4 regions of the Bacillus sp. GW823-FHT06A11 genome follow, and region 2 is predicted to be linked to each of the others. Evidence: riboswitches for the same ligand, from Rfam matches in the RefSeq annotation. Region 2 holds a riboswitch; each other region holds the start of a gene.

Region 1 (5,576 bases), on a different contig from region 2:
TTTCAGCACTTACTGCCATACCATCTTCATCGATTGTACCAACTACAATTGCAGCACCATACTTACGAAGAAGCGGTGTTACCTTTTCAAAACGCTCTTCTCCATCTTCTAAATTAATAGAGTTGATAACAGCTTTTCCTTGAATATAAGTAAGTGCTCTTGCCATAACATTTTCATCCGTTGAATCAATCATAATCGGTACTTTTAACACTTTCGTAACTTCTGTCAAAAATTTCTCCATATCTTCTATTTCATCACGATCAGGATCTGCCATACAAATATCAATAATATGAGCATTTTTCTTCACTTGCGCTCTTGCCACTTCAGCAGCCTCTTCAAATTTCCCTTCTGCTACTAATCGTTTAAATTTACGTGATCCAATAACATTCGTTCTTTCACCTACAAATAACGGTCTCATAGACTCATCATATTGCAGTGCCTCTAATCCACTAATTCCATGTCCTTCTCTCTCATGATGGTCACGAGGCTTAAGAGATGCTAGTGCTTCTTTCATTGCTTTTATATGTTCTGGTGTCGTGCCACAACAACCACCGATAATATTAACCCATCCTTCTTCAGCAAATCGCTTCACCTTTTCAGCGAGAGAAGATGGAGACTCATGGTAATGTCCATCTTCATCAGGAAGACCTGCATTTGGATAACAAGAAATGTAACACTCCGATAAATCAGATAGTGAACGAATATGGTCCCTCATAAACTCCGGACCAGTCGCACAATTTAACCCAACAGATAATGGTTTCATATGTTCTACTGATAAATAAAAAGCTTCAATTGTTTGCCCAGCCAGAGTCGTTCCCATTGGCTCAATCGTTCCTGAAATCATAATAGGAACCGTTTTTTTCAGTTCTTCAAAAGCAGCTTGAATTCCAATATAAGCTGCTTTCACGTTACGCATATCTTGACTCGTCTCAACGAGTAATACATCAACTTCTCCTTTTAATAATCCTCGTGCCTGCCTTGTATAAGCCTCAATCAATTCTTCAAAAGTCACACCACCAGTAACACTAATTGCTTTCGTTGTTGGTCCCATCGCTCCCGCAACATATACTTCCTTACCGCTTTCTTTAACAGCTTGCTTCGCCAAAAGTGCTGCCTTTTCATTTAGTTCTTCATCTAAATGAGACAGCTCATAATCACTTAGTACAATATTCGTTGCCCCAAATGTATTTGTTTCAATAATATCCGCTCCAGCTTCAATATAAGCTTTATGAATCTTTAAAATAACGTCTGGTCTTGTTTCTACTAAATATTCATTACAGCCCTCGTACTCTTCTCCTCCGAAATCTTCAGCAGTTAAATCCTCTTGCTGAATCATTGTTCCCATTGCACCATCTAATATTAAAATGCTATTTTGTAATTTTTCTTCTATACACTTCATCAATTAATACCTTCTTTCACTTCTTGCTTTTCTCTTACATATTTAACAAGATGTTCTGTAATTTCATATTTTAAAAATGGTGTAATAAGATAAATACCATTAAAATATTTCATCGCTGCGTCGATCAATTCTTGCGAAATGCGAATCCCTTCCTCAATTGCCGCCTCTTTCGTTTCGTGTCCATCCATTCTCTCTCTTATTTCTTCTGGAAGAGTAATACCCGGTACCTCAAAATGAAGAAAATCTGCATTCCGCTTACTTACTAACGGCATAATTCCAATAAAAATAGGTTGTTCCAAATGCTTTGTCGCTTCATACACTTCTTCAATTAACGCGATATCGTAAATTGGCTGAGTTAAAAAATATTCCGCTCCAGCATCTATTTTTCGTTCCATTCGCTTAACCGCTGCTTTTAAGTGCCTCACGTGAGGATTAAATGCGCCGCCTACAGAAAACCTTGTCGCCGGTCCAAGTGATTTCCCTAAAATTGAACGTCCATCGTTCATTTCTTTAATCATTTTAATGAGCTCAATAGAGGACAAATCGTATACAGAAGTTGCACCAGGAAAATCACCAACGCGCGCTGGATCACCAGTTAAAGCTAACACTTCTTCCATCCCTAACGCCGATAAACCTAACAAATGAGATTGTAGTCCAATGACGTTATGATCCCTACACGTTAAATGTGTCAATACCGGGATATCATGCTTCGTTAATAACGCACCCATTGCCATATTAGAAATACGAGGCGATGCTAATGAATTATCTGCTAGAGTAATAGCATCTGCTCCCGCTCTTTTTAAAGCTCTTGCTCCTTCAAAAAACCGCTGTGTATCTAACGTTTTCGGTGGATCTAATTCCACTACAACTGTCGTTTGTTTTTTCGCTTTCTCTGCTAGAGTGACGTGAGCCTTCGAACGTTTCTCATGCGTATGAACAACTTTCGGCCTTTGAATGGTGTCTTTTTCTATTACAGGTGTAACATTCGCAACAGCGTGCTTCATACTTTGAATATGTTCTGGAGTCGTACCACAACAACCACCTAATAACCGAATACCTTGCTCAATAAATCTCGGCGTCATCGCCTCAAAATAAGCTGGGCTTCCCTCATATACGTAACGTCCCTCCACATAATTCGGGAGACCTGCATTTGGGTATGCTGATAAATAGCCATTTTGCGGAATCGATATCATTTTGAAAGCCTCCGTCATATGAAGCGGCCCTAGTTGACAATTTAATCCAACAACATTTGCACCGTAATCTATAAGTTGCTTTAATATTTCATTAACATCATTTCCATTTTGAGTCGTACCTGCTTCATGTAACGCTAATTGAGCAACAATTGGAATGTTCGTTTGCTTACGCAATACTTTAACAGCATGAAGTAATTCAAATTCATCGTAAAAAGTTTCTAATAGTAATCCATCAACCTGTTCTTCTAGTAAAGCCCCTGCCTGTTCAAGTAGCATAAACTCCCTTTCCATATCAGTCGTTGTAACGGCTCCGATATGTTTCATACCACCAATTGTTCCTAAAATTGCATTTTTATCTGTAACAGATGCTTTCGCCAGTTTTACTGCCGCTCTATTAATTTCTGTAACTTGATTTTCTAAGCCGTACATACGTAATTTCGCCTCATTTGCTCCATACGTATTCGTTTGAATTACATCTGCTCCAGCAGCTACATATTGTTTATGAATCGATATAATTAAGTCTGGATCAGATACATTCAATTCTTCAAAGCTACTTTGCAAGCCATGTGAATGCAATAACGTCCCAACCGCACCATCACCTATTACAATTCCTTTTGATAATAAATCTAGTAATTTCACGAATCTCCCTCATTTCTATCAATATAAAAACCCCCTCTTCACTTTGAAGAGGGGGACATAATCGTTCCTCCTCTTATTATGCAAAACATTCGTTTTGCAGGTATTAGCACCGTTTCAAACATTTCGTTTGAAGGTTGCCGGGTTTCACAGGGCCTTTCCCTCCACCGCTCTCAATAAGAGTTGTCTTTATTATTTTATTTATGTAGCTAAAAGGAAATGCGTTCCCCTTTTAACAATGTTTGTTAATTTTTTAATAAATTTAGCATGCACAAAAGTAAAAGTCAATGACACTTGCGGAAAAATAAAAATTATTTAAAATAAAGTTGCAATTCAATTATCTTTTGTTGTAAAGTTAAAAACATAATAAAAATTTCATACGAACATTCTTATCTAGAGAGGTAGAGGGACTGGCCCTGTGACGCCTCAGCAACCATTAACATTTTGTTAATAAGGTGCTAATTCCAGCAAATTGTGAAAGATTTGACAGATGAGAAGAAGACTCTATTCAAACCGAAAGCCTTCTTCTTAGAAGGCTTTTTTTATTTTATATTCACTTAATGTTTCAATTTAAAAGGAGGAATTTTCACATGTCAACAATCGAAACAAAACTAGCACAAATCGGCAATCGCAGTGAAACTACAACTGGAACGGTTAATCCACCAGTTTATTTCTCAACCGCTTATCGTCATGAAGGAATTGGTAAATCTACTGGCTTTGACTATTCACGAACTGGCAATCCAACTCGAGGTCTTTTAGAACAGGCAATCGCAGACTTAGAATATGGCGAACAAGGTTATGCCTGTAGTTCAGGGATGGCGGCTGTTCTCCTCGTCCTTTCTCTATTCCGCTCTGGAGACGAACTTATTGTATCTGAAGATTTATACGGTGGAACGTATCGATTATTTTCTGAACATGAAAAAAAGTGGAATGTTCGATGTAGATACGTAAATACACAGTCTATTAAACAAATTGAGCAAGCTATCACAACTGAAACGAAGGCTATTTTCATAGAAACTCCAACTAATCCATTAATGCAAGTTACTGATATTGCTGCTGTCGCAACTGTAGCGAAAAGGCACGGACTACTTCTTATTGTAGACAACACATTCTACACACCTTATATACAGCAACCATTAACAGAAGGTGCTGACATTGTACTTCACAGCGCAACGAAATATTTAGGGGGACATAACGATGTACTAAGCGGACTTGTCATTGCAAAAGGAAAGGAACTTTGTGAAGAAATCGCTCATTATCATAATGCATCAGGTGCAGTTTTAAGCCCATTTGACTCATGGTTATTAATTCGCGGTATGAAAACGTTAGCGCTTCGCATGAGACAGCATGAAGAAAATGCGAAAGCAGTTGTTGCATATTTAAATGATGAAGACGGGGTGACAGATGTATTTTATCCTGGAAGAGGCGGCATGATTTCATTTCGCCTTAAAGATGAAGCTTGGATTAATCCATTCTTACAATCTTTATCCTTAATTACATTTGCCGAAAGTCTTGGTGGTGTAGAAAGTTTAATGACTTATCCAGCAACGCAAACACATGCTGATATTCCTGAAGAAATTAGAACAGCAAACGGTGTATGTAATCGTCTTCTTCGATTCTCCGTTGGCATTGAAAATAGTAACGATTTAATTCAAGACTTAAAGCAAGCCATTAAACTTGTAAAAGAAGGTGTAAGAATATGAGTTATTCTATAGATACACTCTTACTACACAACCAATATAAACATGACTCGCAAACAGGAGCTGTGAACGTTCCTATCTATAACACATCAACTTTTCACCAGTTTGATGTAGATACGTTCGGAAAATATGACTATAGCAGGTCAGGAAATCCAACTCGTGAAGCTCTTGAAGATATCATTGCTTTATTAGAAGGTGGAACAAAGGGATTCGCCTTTGCATCAGGCATTGCAGCGATTTCCACTGCATTCCTCCTTCTTTCACAAGGTGATCACGTACTCATTTCAGAAGATGTATACGGAGGCACTTACCGAGTGATAACTGAGGTACTCTCCCGTTACGGTGTTTCACATACATTTGTTGATATGACCAATTTAGAAGAAATAAAACAAAACATGAAACCAAATACAAAGCTCTTTTATGTAGAAACACCTTCTAACCCACTTTTAAAAGTGACAGATATTCGCGAGGTTTCTAAACTCGCAAAATCTATTGGCGCTCTTACTTTTGTTGATAATACATTTTTGACACCACTATTCCAAAAACCACTTGAACTTGGAGCTGATGTCGTTCTTCATAGTGCTACAAAATTTATTGCTGGTCATAGTGATGTTACTGCCGGATTAGCAGTAGTAAAAGATGCCGAAC
Region 2 (5,576 bases):
AATTCCTAAAACGTTCATATTCTCATTTTATTCTCATTCTAATTTTATATCAAATAAAATGATATCGCAAACGACGAAAAAAAGTAACCGTTTTTTCACAAATGTATATAAGTATTTCCTTTACATCTTTCTATGATACACCTTTCTTCTTATTTATATAAAGAAAAAAGGACTGGTAATTTCCCAGTCCTTTCCTTATATTTATTCACTTACCGGAAGTACAGCACCTTTATATTCTTTATTAATAAAATCTTGAATTTCTTTTGAATGTAACACTTCTACTAGCTCTTTAATTTCTTTTTTCTTCTCATCACCTTTACGAACTGCAATGATGTTTGCATACGGAGAGTCTGCTCCTTCAATCGCAATTGCATCCTTCGTTGGATTTAATTTTGCATCAATTGCGTAGTTCGAATTAATGAATAAAGCATCTCCCTCATTATTTTCATACAACTTCGGTGAAAGTCCAGGTTCAACATCTGTTTTAAATTTTAAGTTTTTCGGATTTTCGACTACATCTTTTACTGTCGCCTTAACCACATCTACACCATCTTTAAGCTTAATCACGCCGCCTTTTTGTAACAATGCTAACATACGGCCTCGCTCCGCTACGTTATTACTCATAATCACTGTCCCGCCATCTGGTAAGTCTTTTAAGCTTTTATATTTCTTAGAATAAATACCCATTGGCTCTAAATGAATTTTTCCTGCGTTTACAATTTTATATCCCTTTTCTTGGATCTCCTTATCTAAATACGGAATATGCTGGAAGTAGTTCGCATCAATCTCTTTATCCGCTAACGCTTTATTTGGCAGTACATAATCCTGGAACTTTTTAATCTCTAACTTAATGCCTTTTTTCTCTAAGATTGGCTGTGCTTTCTCTAAAATAACAGCATGCGGCACGTTAGAAGCTCCAACAACAAGCTTATTCTCTTCTTTTCCTCCGCAAGCAGCTAATGTAAATACAGACAGCGCTGTAACAACTGACAATAGAATCTTTTTCATATGATGTCCCCTTCTCCCCTATAGTTATGTAGTTATAAAAAAGGCTGGCATACACCAGCCTTTTCAGCAATTATTCTTTTACAGGAACAACCGCTCCTTTATATTCTTTATTAATAAAGTCTTCGATTTCTTTAGAATGCAATACTTCTACAAGCTCTTTAATCTCTTTTTTATCTTTATCACCTTTACGAACAGCTACTATGTTTGCGTACGGTGAATCATCACCTTCAATTGCAATTGCATCTTTTTCTGGGTTTAATTTCGCATCAATTGCATAGTTAGAGTTAATTAAAACAGCATCGCCTTCCTTATTGTTATACACTTGTGGTAGTAAACCCGGCTCGATATCTGTTTTAAATTTTAAGTTTTTCGGATTATCTGCAATATCTTTTGGAGTTGCATTAACTGGCTCTACTCCGTCTTTAATTTTTAAAATGCCTTCTTTTTGTAAAATTGCTAAACCACGTCCATGGTCAGTAACGGAATTACTCATAATGATTGTCGCCCCGTCTGGAAGTTCTTTTAGGCTCTTATACTTTTGAGAGTATACACCAATTGGTTCTAAATGAATTTTCCCCGCTATTTCAAAATCATATTTTTTATCTTTAATTTCTTTTTCTAAATACGGAATGTGCTGAAAGTAGTTTGCATCTAAATCTTTATCCGCTAACGATTTATTTGGTAATACGTAGTCTTGGAATTTTTTAATTTCTAACTCGATTCCTTTTTTCTCAAGTAACGGTTTTGCCTTTTCTAAAATTTCAGCGTGCGGTACGTTAGAAGCACCAACAACGAGTTTCTTTTCATCTTTATCTTTCCCGCCACAAGCAGCTAAACCAAAAATTGAAGTTGAAATAAGTGCCGTAAGTAATAATTTTTTCATTTGAAACATCCTCCCGTTTTTATTATCGTTTATCTATTCGAGTCGTTAAACTATCACCAATCCACTGAATTAAAAATACAACTAGTAATACACAAATTGTCGCAACGATTGTTACATCGTTATTTCCCCTTTGGAATCCTTCTAAGTAAGCAAGTGTTCCAAGGCCACCAGCACCAACAACTCCCGCCATTGCTGTATAGCCTACTAAAGCAATTGTCGTAACCGTAATACCAGATACTAATGCTGGTAACGATTCTGGAATCAATACTTTTAAAATAATTGTGCTTGTTTTTGCTCCCATTGCTTTGGAAGCTTCAATTACACCTTTATCAATTTCGCGAAGTGCGATTTCAACCATTCTCGCGTAGAATGGTGCCGCCCCAATAATTAAAGCTGGCAGCGCTGCACTTGCTCCAAGAATTGTTCCAAGAAGAATCTTTGTGAATGGGATTAATAAAATAATTAAAATGATGAACGGTATAGAACGGAATATATTTACGAATGCTCCAATCACCGTATTAATTGATTTGTTTTCCCATAAATTATCTTTCGCTGTCATGAAGAGTAACAATCCTAAAATTAATCCTAAAACAAATGTCGCAAGAGCTGCGATTGCCGTCATATATAACGTTTCACCAGTTGCTTCTAACATTTGATTCCAATCAACATTTGCGAGTAACTTATCCATGTGCAATCACCTCCAGCTCTACTTGATCTTGATGAATTCCTTCTATCGCTTGCTGGATCGCTGTTTCCTCACCATTTAAATGAACAACTAAACTACCGTAAGAACCGTTATTCGTTTGTGCGATATTTCCTTGCAAAATGCTAACTTCTATATCACTGCGTTGCATCAATCGTTGAAGGACTGGTCTTTCTACAGCCTCACCAATAAACTGCAAACGAATTACTTTTCCATCTGGATATTTTTCAATTAAACTTTCAATCGTTTCATTTGTATCTTCAGAATCTGTTAACTGCTGTACAAATCGTTTCGTAATATCTTGCTTCGGATTACGGAATACATCAAGTACTGGACCCGTTTCCACAATCTTTCCTCTCTCCATTACCGCCACTCGATTACAAATCTTTCGAATTACGTGCATCTCATGTGTAATGAGTACAATTGTTAAACCAAGGCGCTTATTAATGTCTAATAGTAAATCCAAAATTTGATCTGTCGTTTCTGGATCAAGAGCCGACGTTGCTTCATCACATAAAAGTACTTGTGGGTTGTTAGCTAATGCTCTTGCAATCCCAACGCGTTGTTTTTGTCCCCCGCTCAGCTGAGATGGGTACGCGTCTCCTCTTCCTTCTAATCCAACAAGATGAATTAATTCATCAACACGTTTTCTTCTCTTCGTTTTATCAACACCTGCAATTTCAAGTGGAAACTCTATATTTTCACGTACAGTTCGTGACCAAAGTAAGTTAAAGTGCTGAAAAATCATTCCGATTTCTTGCCTTGCCTTACGAAGTTCACTTCCTGTAATTGCTGATATGACACGATTCGCAATTGTAATTTGGCCAGAAGTCGGTTTCTCTAACTGATTAAACAATCTGATTAAAGAACTTTTCCCAGCGCCGCTATATCCGATAACACCAAATATTTCGCCTTTTTCTATTTTTAAATTGGCGTTATCTACAGCAGTGACATCACCGCTTTTCGCCTTATATATTTTCCTTACATTCTCTAATAGAATCATGATGTTCACCCCTTTTTTGTTTAGGTCGACTCCGCAATTTTTTATTTTTAATGCGTGTAGTCCACTGTTATCATTACTTTTATTATTTGAATGTCCTCCACATTCAAACAATAAAAAAACCTTTCTGCTTTAGAGAAGCAGAAAGGTTTATATGCGTATATAACAACATTATCCCTCTCTCTCATCTCTCAAAGCATTCGCTTTGCAGGAATTGGCACCATTTCAACATAAGTTGACGGTTGCCGGGCTTCACAGGGCACAGTCCCTCCACCTCTCTTGATAAGAGAAATCAGATTCAATTTTCGTCTGATTTGAAATTTATGAAATTGTCTATATTTTATGACTTGAATTGTATCAATATACGCTCACCATGTCAACAGAAATTTTCGCAAAAAATGAAACTTCAGAATTTTAAGCACCTACTGACATCGGTTTACATATATGAAACATCGATTCCACTAATAACATCGTTCGGTACGTTCCTGAATATTGTACACGTCCATCATTCATTAACATTTGCAATCGTACATTTCCATTCACCAATTGTTCTATATCCTTTTCGTCTAAGCAAATGATTTGTTCCGTTCCTCTTTCCTCATGTACCAGCTCTATATAATCTCTTGAAATTTGTAACGAACAACTTTCATCTCTAAAGCGGAAATTAACAGTTTTTTCTTCTTGTCTTAAAAGTGGTTCTAAATGATATTGACCATTAGCGTAATTTACAAATGATTGAAGCAAAGAATATAATCTCACCCTAAATCACATCCTTCATATCACTTTCTATTACATACCATTCCCTCTCACTAAAGAGCAATCCTGTTATTTTCGCTCGACAAATACTGTATCCACCCTGCATCTCGACATATTTCCCAAGAAATATGTCGAGGCGGCAAAAATTTTGCCGCCTACTTTAATTCCGTATATAAATATTCAACCGAATGAAATGCGTATATCTTCTTCATCAGTGTCCCATTTTCAAAAACAAGTAAACAAGGTACACTTTCAATCCCATACTCTTTCGCTAAATGCGGAGCATAATTTAAATCTAACATCCCAATTTTGAGGCCTTCAATTGTCATCTCAACGACTGTTAACATCTTTTTTGCTAATTGGCATGTTCCACACATTGGAGTATATACATATAACACTGTTTTTTCTTCATTCTCTATTAGGGCTGTAGCTTCGGCTCCTGTCCAATCGATCACTTCTATCATTCCTTACCGTAAATATTCTGTATAAACGTCAATATCGGCTCCCCATAATACATTTGCTAAGTGTGTAGATGGCGCAGTTGCCACTTCTCGGTACGAGCGATCAATATAGATATGCTCGGCTTGCGGAAATTCTTTTCGAAATTGTTTCCTTAACTTTTCTCCAGCATCATCAGCATCCACTAGCACATACACTTCCTTATCAAAAAACTGATCAACGAGCTCATCCATTTTCGACAAACCAATTGTACCATTTGTACAAACAATTTCCACCGGTTCACGAATAATAGATTCAATCTTTCTTCTATCTGATGTACCTTCTACAATAATGACTTTTTCTACATAAATCATATGTCATCACCCGATCACCATATACTATACAACCTTTAACTTAGTATATAGTATATTCGTTATTTTCATGTTGTTTCCTGTTTATTTTTGCAAAAGAAAAGCGGAAGCGGCTCGTTTAGAACAAGAATGTACCCGAACTCCTTCACTCAAGGCTCTTTTCGCCTCAAGTAAAGGAGTGAAATGCCCAACTTTTTAGTTCTTTTGGCTAAAGTTCTTTCGCACAGAAAACGCTTTTTTGTCTTCTTGTGCAGAAAATTCTTAGACGTGAAAAGCTAGACAACGAAAAGCAAAAGCGGCTAGACCTGCATAAAGGTTATACGAAAAAGTTTTTTTCAAAAAACGTTCTCCTACACGATAATTAGTATATGATTCTACATTCATTATTTTACACAAAATAAAAAAGGACAGCACAAA
Region 3 (5,576 bases), on a different contig from region 2:
GTAAAAGCTGTTCAGGAGATAGTTCGCTTGGTAAGTATTCACCTACAAATTCTCCGTTTGCCAGTATAAGAATGCGATCAGCAATATGCAACGCTTCATCTTGTTCTCCTGTGAAATAAATTACGGAACTTCCGTTTTCTGTAATGTTGCGAATGAATTGAAAAATGTCTTGTTTCGCAGCGATGTCTACACCTTTAGTTGGCTCGTCTAAAAGAAATAGATTAGGTTTGAATCCACTCCACTTTGCAATTGAGACTTTTTGTTGGTTTCCACCGCTAAGTGAATGAATATGTGCCTTTGGGTCATTTGGTGAAATACCGAAAGAAGAAATTGCTGTAGTAGCATCATTTAATTCGGTTTGTTTTCGTTTCCAACCTGATTGATGTAAATTTGTGTGACTTATAATATCTTCCGAAAGAAATACGCCTTGTTTTCTTCTTTCTTCTGGTACAAGTGCGATTTTCGCTTTAATCGCATCTCGTGGTGTTTTAATCGTTAGTTTTTGACCGTCTATTTCTGCGTGATAAGTATGAAGAGCACCAAATAACGTTTCAGCAAGTGTTGTTTTTCCACTTCCAATTAATCCGTATATCACAACAGTTTCTCCTTTTCGTATTGTAAGAGAAAGGGGAGAATGACCTTCGTGTAATAGAAGCTCTTGTACTTTAAATAGTTCCTCGCTCCCGGTTTTTGGTGCGGTATTAATAGGAAGTGTAAGTTGTTTTCCAGTCATTGCTTCCACAATTTGTTGATCTGTAATCGTTGTAATGGTTTCAGAAAGGGCAACTTGACCGTTATGTAATACAGTTACATCATCCGCGAAATTTCGAATCTCTGATAAACGATGAGAAACTAAAAGGATGCCAATTCCTTTTGATGTTAAATCTTTTAATAGTTTCCCAAAGGTTTCAACTTCTTTTGGTCCAAGAGAAGAAGTAGGTTCATCTAATAAAAGGTAATTTGTATTGTTAGATAAAGCTCTTGCGATAAGAAGTAATTGTTTTTCATGTAATGAACAGTTTGAAACATCTTCCGAAACATTTAAATTTACCTGTACAGTTTGCAAATGTTGTTTAGCAAGTGCGATTAATTTGGACTTTGAAAATAGTACTTTATTTTGCATTGCTAAATGATCGATTAGTACATTTTCTAATACAGATAATCCGGGAATAAGTCCGTGATCTACTTCTTGTGTTACGAAAGAAATGCCATGCTTTTTTGCATCGCGCGGTGAAGTAAAGGAAACAGACTGAGTATCAATTTTTATATCGCCAACAACTGGTTGAATTTCACCAGTTGCTATTTTTAGTAAAGTACTTTTTCCCGCACCGTTCATGCCTAGTAAAGCGTGTACTTTTCCTTTTTGAATATGAATAGAAACATCTTCTAGAACAGGTGTAGCGACATGATAAGAATGTGTAATGTTTTGAAGAGAGAACGTCATCATTTTTTCTCCTTCTCTAATTTTTTCATCCAAGGGGAATATGCATCTTTTGAGTCTCCCCAACCGTTTATATATTTTGATAACTGATCCATTGTTATATTTTCTTTTGGTAAACTATTTTTCTTTACTAAATAAGGTTCTAGTGAATAAATATCTGGCGTTTGTTCACCAGCAATTTTTTTGTATAAAAATCGTACTTGAACCTTACCTACTTCAGCTGGATCAGTTGCAGCTGTAGCAGTCCAAGGTGAGTTTTCTTTTTGCATGAGTTGTAAATCCTCATTACTTAAGTCAATGCCATATACTTTTATATCTGTACGACCAGCTTGTTCAAGTGCTTTAACAGCCCCTTTAGCAAACTCATCCCACGAAGCGAAAATAGCTTGTAAATCGCCTTTTTTCGGATATTTCTTTAGTAAAGCTTCTACTTGTGTTTGTGTATCGAGCGGTGTGTTATTACTAGCAGTACCGAATCTTGCAACTTCTTTTATATTTGGATACCGTTTATAAAAAGCATCAATGATAACATTGCGACGTTCCATTGGAGCAAATCCGCCGACCCATACAACTGCGATATTTCCTTGTCCATTCAAATCTTCCGCTAACGTTTTTAATGATTTCCATGCAAGACTATAGTCATCTTGATCAATAATTGTCACACCTGGCAAGCGTAGATCGTTATCGAACGCAACTACGGGAATGTTCGCCTGTAACGCTTTTTCTACTCCAGGTTTTAGTGCTTCAGAACGGCCATGATCAATTAAAATACCATCCACTTTTGAATTAATAGCAGTATCTAAATTTGCAGCCATTTTTGCTAAATCGTTATCAGAATTGTAGACTTGTACACTGCCGCCAAATAGCTCAACTTGTTTTTTGACACCCTCAATATATTGAGAGGAAAAAGTTCCGATGGACATTTGCATAATTAATGCGATTTTTAATGGCTTCTTCATTTGGCTTGGAATTTCTGTATGTAATTGATTTTCTACCGTTGTAGTCGCCTTTCTCACAGTTTGTTGCTTTTGTGAAGAGATAGCATCTTGTTCATTTGTACAAGCCGCTAATGTAAATAAGAGAAAAATAAGTACGATGGAACATAATTTTTTCATAAAAAAATCCCTCCTAAACTAAGAAGAGAGAGGAGGGAGTGAAAATAAAAAACGCCTTTTCATATAGAAAAGACGCCTTATCATATTACTCTTATCTTTCAACACAATGTGTTGTAAGAATTAGCACCGTGCCCGTAAATGGGTCGGTTGCCGGGCTTCGTAGGGCTCATCCCTCCACCTGCTCTTGATAAGACATCGAATATTTAACTATTTTGAATTATTCCACAAACAAATGTTGTTGTCAAACAGTATTTATAAAAAAATCCCTCAGGAAGAGGGATTTTAATGTGGTAAGAATATCAATTGATAAGCAAACAAAATTCCAAATACATATACAAGTGGGTGAACAGCACGGAATTTACCTTTTGCTACTTTCATAAGTGGGTATGAAATAAATCCAAGTGCGATACCTGTTGCGATACTTGATGTAAGTGGCATGCTTAAGATTACTAAAAATGCTGGGAATGCTTCATCAAATGCGTCCCAATCGATGTGGCGAACTGAACCCATCATAAGACTACCAACGATAATTAATGATGGTGCAGTAATAGCTGATACACCAGAAACAGCACTTACTAATGGGCCGAAGAATGCTGTTAGTGCGAATAGAACAGCTACTGTAACAGTTGTTAAACCAGTACGACCACCAGCTGCAACACCAGCAGATGATTCAATGTAAGCTGTTGATGGTGTTGTTCCGAACATAGAACCAATAGTTGCTGAGAATGAGTCAGATAGAAGAGCTCGTCCTGCTTTTGGAAGCTTTCCGTCTTTCATAAATCCACCTTGTTGTGCAACGCCAAGTAATGTACCTGTTGTATCGAATAGTGTAACAAGGAAGAATGAGAATACAACGCCATATAATCCGTAGTTAATTACGTCAGATACAGCAGTAATTGGATTTGAAACGATAATTCCTTCTGGTAATCCAGGCATTGATGTAACACCGTTTGAGAATGTTAACTGTCCTGTGAAGAAAGCGATAATACCAGTTAAGAGCATACCGATAAATAGTGCGCCATTTACATTTAAAGACATAAGAACAATAGTAATTCCAAGTCCAGCTAGTGCCAGTAGAACTGGAGCAGAGTGAAGATCACCAAGTCCAACTAAGTTTGCATCATTTTTTGTAACGATACCTGTTAAACGTAAACCGATAAAGGCGATGAAAAGACCGATACCAGCAGTAATTGCATGTTTTAAGTTTTCAGGAATTGCTTCCATTAATTTTGTACGGAAAGATGTAAATGATAGCAAAATTAAAATCATACCTGCTACGAATACAGCAGAGAATGCAATTGCGAAAGTCATGCCTTCATGTGCTTTTACAACAGAGTAAGAGAAGTAAGCATTTAATCCCATACCTGGCGCGATTGCGATTGGTAAGTTTGTAAAGATTGCCATAAATAATGTTCCGACAACAGCAGCAATAATTGTTGCTGTAAATGCTTGTTCAAATGGAACACCTGCATCTCCAAGGATAACAGGGTTTACGACAATGATATATGCCATTGTTAAGAAGGTAATAATACCTGCCATAATTTCAGTTTTAATAGAAGTTTTATGTTTTGAAAGGTTAAACATATAAACATCCTTTCTGTTTACGAATAATTTTCACAACAGTTATATATAATATTCGTTTTTTAACTATTTTGCAATAGTTTTGCATAAAAAGTTTATAACAATTCATATTTTGTGTCTTAAATTCGAATATTAATCGTAAACCAATGTGTGAATTTCAGCTTTTTATTGTGCACATGCTAAGAAAAAGGAGTTGAAAGTAGTCTATGCCACAGCAAAAAAACTTTGTAACAATGCCAGCGCAACATCAAAATAAACAGCCGGGGATTGAATCATTAATGAATCCACTTCCGCAGTTTGAAGATCCAAATTATAAAGGAAGTGAAAAGTTAAAAGGAAAGAATGTGTTAATTACGGGAGGAGATAGCGGAATTGGACGCGCAGTTTCCATCGCTTTTGCAAAAGAGGGAGCAAATGTTGCGATTGCTTATTTAGATGAGGAAGAAGATGCTAATGAGACGAAGCAATATGTTGAGAAAGAAGGTGTAAAGTGTGTATTGTTGCCGGGTGATTTAAGTGATGAACAGCATTGTAAAGATGTTGTTCAAGAGACCGTCCAGCAGCTAGGTAGTTTACAGGTTTTAGTAAATAATGTCGCGCAGCAATATCCGCAGCAAGGACTAGAGTATATTACAGCAGAACAGCTAGAAAAGACTTTTCGTATTAATATTTTTTCTTATTTTCACGTTGCGAAAGCCGCACTTTCTCATTTAAAGCAAGGGGATGTCATTATAAATACCGCGTCTATCGTTGCATACGAAGGAAATGAAACTTTAATTGATTATTCCGCAACGAAAGGAGCAATCGTAGCTTTTACAAGATCACTTTCACAATCGTTAGTGCAAAAAGGGATTCGTGTAAATGGTGTTGCACCAGGACCGATTTGGACACCACTTATTCCATCGAGCTTTGATGAGAAGAAAGTCTCTCAGTTTGGGAGCAATGTCCCTATGCAAAGACCTGGTCAACCATATGAATTAGCGCCGGCATACGTATACTTAGCGTCTGGCGATTCATCTTATGTTACTGGACAAATGATACATGTAAATGGGGGCGTTATTGTAAATGGATAGTTTTCATTTATAAGAGCAAAGTAATGTTAATTCCACTTATTATAGTGAGCGCTAGGGGGGATATAGCTGAAAAAGTTATGTTTCGTCATACTATTATTTTTCATCCTACCGGTTAGTGCTTTTGCTAATACAGATCATTTAATATTAGTGAATCTTACGACAAATCAGTTGTCTTTTTTTGAGAATGGAAATTATACAAAAACATTTCCAGTAACGACTGGAAGAGATCGTACACCTACGCCTGAAGGTAACTTTTGTATTATAACTAAATTTAAAAATAAAGAATACCATCGAAAAAAAATACCTGGGGGTGCACCGAATAATCCTCTCGGTACGAGGTGGCTTGGACTAGATAAGAATGAATAT
Region 4 (5,576 bases), on a different contig from region 2:
GGGTACTTGGTATGCAACGGTTAAAATAGGGGAATACTCTGAGGATTTTAAGGCATACGTTAGAGTATTCGAAGTAATGCTTTCAGGTTCAATCTTCTTATTAGTAAAAGAGTATTTTAGAAATTACTCAATGAATCCGTTTATGTTTAAGTGGATACAAATTTTATCTGCTTTTTCATTTGGTGTGTATTTAATGCATAATTTAGTAGTTGTATATATTGGGAATAGATTGAATATTTGGCCAGCGCAATCAATTTGGATGTTATTAGTTGCTTTCATAATAATTACAGTTATAACAATGATAGCAATTATAATTTTTGCAAGTATAAAAATCACATGTTATCCATTAACAGGAATGAGTTTTAAGGAAGCTTCTCGTACATGTAATATTCAATTTTTATGGGGAAATTGGACTCAATCAAAAGATATTAAAAATGATAATGTATCAATGTAAATAATTAGTGAGGTTTTTATAAGTAGAATATGAATTCCTCAAAATAGGGCATGAATAGATGGTAAATATAATATAGTCGAAAAAAATCCTTTTGAATTTTCAAAAGGATTTTTTTCTTTGGACAAACTCTTTTTTGCTAAGTATTTCCGCATATATATTATTCAAACTTGCTAAAATTGTATTATGAATATAAACAGCTGGTATAGTAGCGTTCTTAAAAGAAAGGTCTTTTGTAGCACAAGCATCATGTATAACGGTACATTGAAAGCCAAAATCGAATGCAGCCCTTACTGTAGCATCAATACACATATGAGTCATCATCCCGCATACGACGACATGTTCAATGTCTAAACGCTGTAATTGCTCTAGAAGATTAGTTTCTCGGAAGCTATTTGGATAATGTTTGACTATAACGGTTTCTTCTCTAAGTGGACGTACGCTTTCGTGAATATGTACACCTTCTGTATTAGGTAGGAAAAAAGTAGCGTCATCTTTTATAGCTACGTGCTGGATATGAAAAATAGGTTCGCTGTTTGTTCTAAAGTGTTGTAATAACTGATTAGCATATTCGCTTGCTTCTACTGGATTACGCAATTCCATCTTTCCATTTGGAAAATAATCGTTTTGAATATCGACGAGTAAAAGAGCTGTTTTCATATATTTATCTGCCTCCGAGTTTCATATTCAAATAAATTTATTCAATTTGTAGAGAGGATTCTCCTGTTTAAAAATATGAGGAAGAAGAATTTTAAATAACCTTGAAAGTTACTATTTTCTCATGAATTTTCATCTGAAAATTTTAATAAAGGAATAATTAATATTTTTCTAAAAAATGTATTGACTCTTATTATTCTGAGTTCTATAATGAGAATTAATTAAATGACAATTAAATCGATACATTCTTATCCAGAGAGGTGGAGGGACTGGCCCTACGATACCTCAGCAACGGGTTTTTTAATACCGTGCTAACTCCAGCAAGCCATATAAAGGCTTGGAAGATGAGAAGATGTGAACGAGTACATATAAGTGCTCTCCTTCTTATCTTTATGGTTGATAAGAAGGAGAGCACTTTTTATTTTACCTCGAAAGCTCTACTTCAAGTTTTTACAGCATATAGGAGGGGAAAAATGATTTCTTTTAACAATGTAAGTAAAGTGTATGAATCAGCTGGGCAATCTGTTCATGCGGTGGAGGATGTAACATTATCAGTTGAGAAAGGCGAAATTTTTGGCATTATCGGTTTTAGTGGCGCTGGAAAGAGTACATTATTACGCTTAGTAAATATGTTAGAGAGACCAACGTCAGGAACGATTGCAATAGATGATAAAGATATTACATCATTATCGACGAAAGAATTACGCAAACTAAGACAAAGAATCGGAATGATTTTTCAAAGCTTTAATTTATTTAATTCAAGAACAGTGTTTGGGAATATTGCTTATCCATTAAAGTTAGCGAAATTGCCAAAGAACGAGATAAAGGAACGAGTGAATGAACTGCTGAAGTTTGTAGGGTTAGAAGATAAAGCAAACTATTATCCAGAACAGCTATCAGGGGGACAAAAGCAACGTGTTGGTATTGCTAGAGCACTTGCGACATCGCCAGATATTCTTATATGTGATGAGGCAACATCAGCCTTAGATCCAGAAACGACGACAGAAATTCTAAACTTATTAAAGAAAGTAAATCGAGAATACAATTTAACAATTCTTCTTATTACACATGAAATGCATGTTGTGAAAGAAATTTGTCACCGTGTAGCTGTAATGGAGAAGGGAAAAGTTATTGAAGAAGGAAAACTGTTCGATGTTTTCACGCAACCAAAAACAAAGACGACTCAAAACTTTGTACGTTCTGTTATTAATGATCATTTACCAGAAAGTGTTCTAGCGAAAATTCAAAATGGTGGTCAAATTTATCGTCTAACATTTACTGGTGAGGAGACAGGGCAGCCGGTACTATCATATATCGCAAAAAACTATAACGTCGATGTAAATGTACTGTACGGAAATATTATTGAACTTCAAAATGTGCTATTTGGAAATCTGCTTGTAGAATTGCAAGGTGAGCAGAGGGAAATTCAAAAAGCATTACAACATCTAAGACTGCAAGTGCAGCTGAAGGAGGTAGAAGCTCATGCGAGTTGATTGGAGTATATTTTGGCCGCGCATACTAGATGCGACGGGGGATACCCTCTTAATGGTAATTGTAACCCTTATATTCGCTACAATTCTTGGTATACCGCTAGGTTTACTTTTATATGTAACGAGAAAAGGAAACTTTTTAGAAAATAAATGGGTCTTTTCTATTCTTAACATCATAATTAATACAATTCGTCCGGTACCATTCATTATCTTTTTAGTAGCGTTAAGTCCACTAACGAGAAGTGTTATCGGAACGACGATTGGAACAGCAGCAGCAATTTTCCCGATGACGTTAGTCGCATCAATTGGTATTGCTAGAATGGTTGAAACAAATCTTGTTTCCGTTCCGAAAGGAGTAATTGAGGCAGCGCAAGCAATGGGCGCCTCGCCAATTAGAATCGTTTTTGAAATCCTTGTACCAGAAGCGTTAGCACCATTAATCTTAGGTATCACATTTATGACAGTTGGTTTAATTGAATTTTCTGCAGTTGCTGGGCTTGTCGGTGGTGGCGGTCTTGGTGACTTGGCAATGACATATGGTTATCAACGTTTTGATACATCAGTTATGTTTGTAACGGTTGTTTTACTTATTATTCTCGTACAGATAGCTCAAAATTTAGGAAACTACTTTGCGAAAGTCTTGTTACGTAGATCATAAAAAGGAAGAGAGGAAAAGAAAATGAAGAAAATTTTAGCATTTGCATTATCAGCGATTGTAGGAGTCTCAGCATTAAGTGGCTGCTCAAGTGGAGACACGGGTGCAGGAGCGAAAGAAAAAGTAGTTCGCGTCGGTGTAACTGGAACGGATGGAGACGCTTGGGAAATTTTGAAGAAAAAAGCTGAAAAAGAAGGGATTAAGATTAAACTGGTGGAGTTCTCTGATTATACAACTCCAAATAAAGCTTTAGCTGATGGAGATATTGAATTAAACTCATTTCAGCATATTGCTTTCTTAGAGCAATTTAAAAAAGAGCATAAGTTAGATATTACAGCTGTTGGTACAACACAAATTGCGCCAATGGGTTTATACTCTGAAAAATATAAGAAGGCAAATGAAATTCCAGATGGTTCAGAAATTGCAATTCCAAACGATCCAACGAACCAAGCACGTGCATTAAAACTTCTTGATGCAGCTGGATTATTAAAGCTGAAAAAGGATTTTGGTCTATTTGGAGATCCAAGCGGCATTGCTGAAAATCCGAAGAAGTTAAAAATCACGCCGGTTATCGCACAGCAAACACCTCGTGTGTTAAAAGATGTAGCAGCATCAGTTATTAATAACGGTGTTGCTGGTCAAGCTGGATTAGATCCAGCGAAGGATCCTATTTTCTTAGAAGATCCAAAGAATGAAAATGCGAAGCCTTATATTAATATTTTCGCAGCTCGTACGAAAGATAAAGATGATCCAACACTGAAAAAAGTAATTGAATTATACCATTCAAAAGAAGTAACAGATGCAATTAAGAAAGAAACAAATGATGGTTCAATTTCAGTAGATCTTTCACTTGAGGAGCTTGAAAAAATCGTGAAATAATCATTGGGTTTAATGGACTAACAGAAGGAACCCCTCCGCTGTTAGTTCGTTCAACATATAATCTACTTAACAAACAAACCCTAATTCTGTACCTTCCAATTTTGTATAACATAGAATCCCATGTTTGTTAAGTAGAGTAATGGACCAGGAGTTTTTCTGGTCTTTTTTTATGAATGAAAGTAGCTAGCGAACAGTAAGGTAATCTGAAAAACCAATTGTTTAGATTGTTTTTTCAGATTAGGCAGAAAACTTTCTTTGAAATAGTATTCTTTTATGATAGATTTATAAATATAAAACTAGAATTTACATAAAAATCCATCATGGTAAATATACTTATCTATAATGGGTATACAGCTAACGAGGGGGAGAACGATGAGAAGACGTAATACGCAAGCGTTCACGTTTTTAGCATGGACTTCATTTGTTTGTGCGCTTTCAGGTATGCTAATTGGGATTTATACGTTAGATGAAACGCTTAGTGTAAAAGGATACTATTTAATTGGAACATTATTTTTAACGATGTCTTGTTTTGTATTACAAAAAACAATTCGTGATAATGAAGAAGATAACGAGAGATTTCCGAAAAATAAACCGTTAGATAAAGAGTAAATTGTAAAGAAAGGCATTTGCCTTTCTTTTTTTATGTAAAAATGGCGTAAGTACTCTGTGTTGACTTGCTTGAAGTACTGAAAATTTGGTATCATCAATAGTATTGTAGATTGAACGATATATTATGGAGGTGGCCTAGCCGTGTCAAGAATTTCCGTTGAGAATGTAAAGCACGTAGCACATTTAGCACGTCTTGCAATTACTGATCAAGAAGCAGAAAAATTTCAAAAACAACTAGATGCAATTGTTACATTTGCAGAACAGTTAAATGAATTAGATACAACAGATGTAAAACCAACAACTCATGTATTAACGATGAAAAATGTTATGCGTGAAGATGTACCAGAAAAAGGTTTACCAGTCGAAGAAGTATTAAAAAATGCACCGGATCACAAAGATAATCAAATCCGTGTTCCAGCAGTATTAGAATAGAGGAGGGGAATTTCGATGTCATTATTTGATCATTCAGTATCAGAGTTACATAAGAAGTTAAACAGCAAAGAAATTTCCGTTACGGATTTAGTAGAAGAATCTTACAAACGTATTGCGGATGTTGAAGATAACGTAAAAGCTTTTCTTACATTAGATGAAGAAAATGCACGCGCAAAAGCGAAAGAATTAGATGCAAAAATCGGCGCTGAAGATAATGGTTTATTATTCGGTATGCCAATTGGTGTAAAAGATAACATTGTAACTAACGGCCTTCGTACAACTTGTGCGAGCAAAATGCTAGCAAACTTCGATCCAATTTATGATGCGACAGTTGTGCAAAAGCTAAAAGCTGCTGACACGATTACAATCGGTAAATTAAACATGGACGAGTTTGCAATGGGTT

Evidence for each region. A riboswitch is a leader RNA that binds a small molecule or an ion and turns the genes downstream of it on or off. The one in region 2 is predicted to bind S-adenosylmethionine.
Region 1: it holds a riboswitch for S-adenosylmethionine, as region 2 does, so the genes downstream of both, metI (cystathionine gamma-synthase/O-acetylhomoserine thiolyase) here and AC1Q8L_RS21765 (methionine ABC transporter ATP-binding protein) in region 2, are expected to answer to the same signal.
Region 3: it holds a riboswitch for S-adenosylmethionine, as region 2 does, so the genes downstream of both, AC1Q8L_RS08310 (sugar ABC transporter substrate-binding protein) here and AC1Q8L_RS21765 (methionine ABC transporter ATP-binding protein) in region 2, are expected to answer to the same signal.
Region 4: it holds a riboswitch for S-adenosylmethionine, as region 2 does, so the genes downstream of both, AC1Q8L_RS24990 (methionine ABC transporter ATP-binding protein) here and AC1Q8L_RS21765 (methionine ABC transporter ATP-binding protein) in region 2, are expected to answer to the same signal.

Annotation. Positions count from the first base shown of each region.
Region 1 covers NZ_JBXAHS010000002.1:534,169-539,744, reverse strand. Annotated here, with positions in the region: gene metH (methionine synthase) at 1-1,399, opposite strand, end outside; gene AC1Q8L_RS11255 (bifunctional homocysteine S-methyltransferase/methylenetetrahydrofolate reductase) at 1,399-3,231, opposite strand; SAM riboswitch class I at 3,302-3,411, opposite strand; SAM riboswitch class I at 3,615-3,725, shown strand; gene metI (cystathionine gamma-synthase/O-acetylhomoserine thiolyase) at 3,819-4,931, shown strand; gene metC (cystathionine beta-lyase) at 4,928-5,576, shown strand, end outside.
Region 2 covers NZ_JBXAHS010000004.1:498,762-504,337, reverse strand. Annotated here, with positions in the region: gene metQ (methionine ABC transporter substrate-binding lipoprotein MetQ) at 202-1,008, opposite strand; gene metQ (methionine ABC transporter substrate-binding lipoprotein MetQ) at 1,079-1,891, opposite strand; gene AC1Q8L_RS21770 (methionine ABC transporter permease) at 1,914-2,579, opposite strand; gene AC1Q8L_RS21765 (methionine ABC transporter ATP-binding protein) at 2,572-3,597, opposite strand; SAM riboswitch class I at 3,776-3,883, opposite strand; gene AC1Q8L_RS21760 (hypothetical protein) at 4,009-4,353, opposite strand; gene AC1Q8L_RS21755 (thioredoxin family protein) at 4,506-4,814, opposite strand; gene AC1Q8L_RS21750 (toprim domain-containing protein) at 4,818-5,162, opposite strand.
Region 3 covers NZ_JBXAHS010000001.1:1,640,956-1,646,531, reverse strand. Annotated here, with positions in the region: gene AC1Q8L_RS08315 (sugar ABC transporter ATP-binding protein) at 1-1,447, opposite strand, end outside; gene AC1Q8L_RS08310 (sugar ABC transporter substrate-binding protein) at 1,444-2,556, opposite strand; SAM riboswitch class I at 2,645-2,750, opposite strand; gene AC1Q8L_RS08305 (NCS2 family permease) at 2,839-4,140, opposite strand; gene AC1Q8L_RS08300 (SDR family oxidoreductase) at 4,344-5,210, shown strand; gene AC1Q8L_RS08295 (L,D-transpeptidase) at 5,277-5,576, shown strand, end outside.
Region 4 covers NZ_JBXAHS010000007.1:28,334-33,909, forward strand. Annotated here, with positions in the region: gene AC1Q8L_RS24980 (acyltransferase) at 1-454, shown strand, start outside; gene AC1Q8L_RS24985 (cysteine hydrolase family protein) at 554-1,111, opposite strand; SAM riboswitch class I at 1,354-1,459, shown strand; gene AC1Q8L_RS24990 (methionine ABC transporter ATP-binding protein) at 1,582-2,601, shown strand; gene AC1Q8L_RS24995 (methionine ABC transporter permease) at 2,591-3,256, shown strand; gene AC1Q8L_RS25000 (MetQ/NlpA family ABC transporter substrate-binding protein) at 3,278-4,132, shown strand; gene AC1Q8L_RS25005 (YiaA/YiaB family inner membrane protein) at 4,505-4,741, shown strand; gene gatC (Asp-tRNA(Asn)/Glu-tRNA(Gln) amidotransferase subunit GatC) at 4,883-5,173, shown strand; gene gatA (Asp-tRNA(Asn)/Glu-tRNA(Gln) amidotransferase subunit GatA) at 5,189-5,576, shown strand, end outside.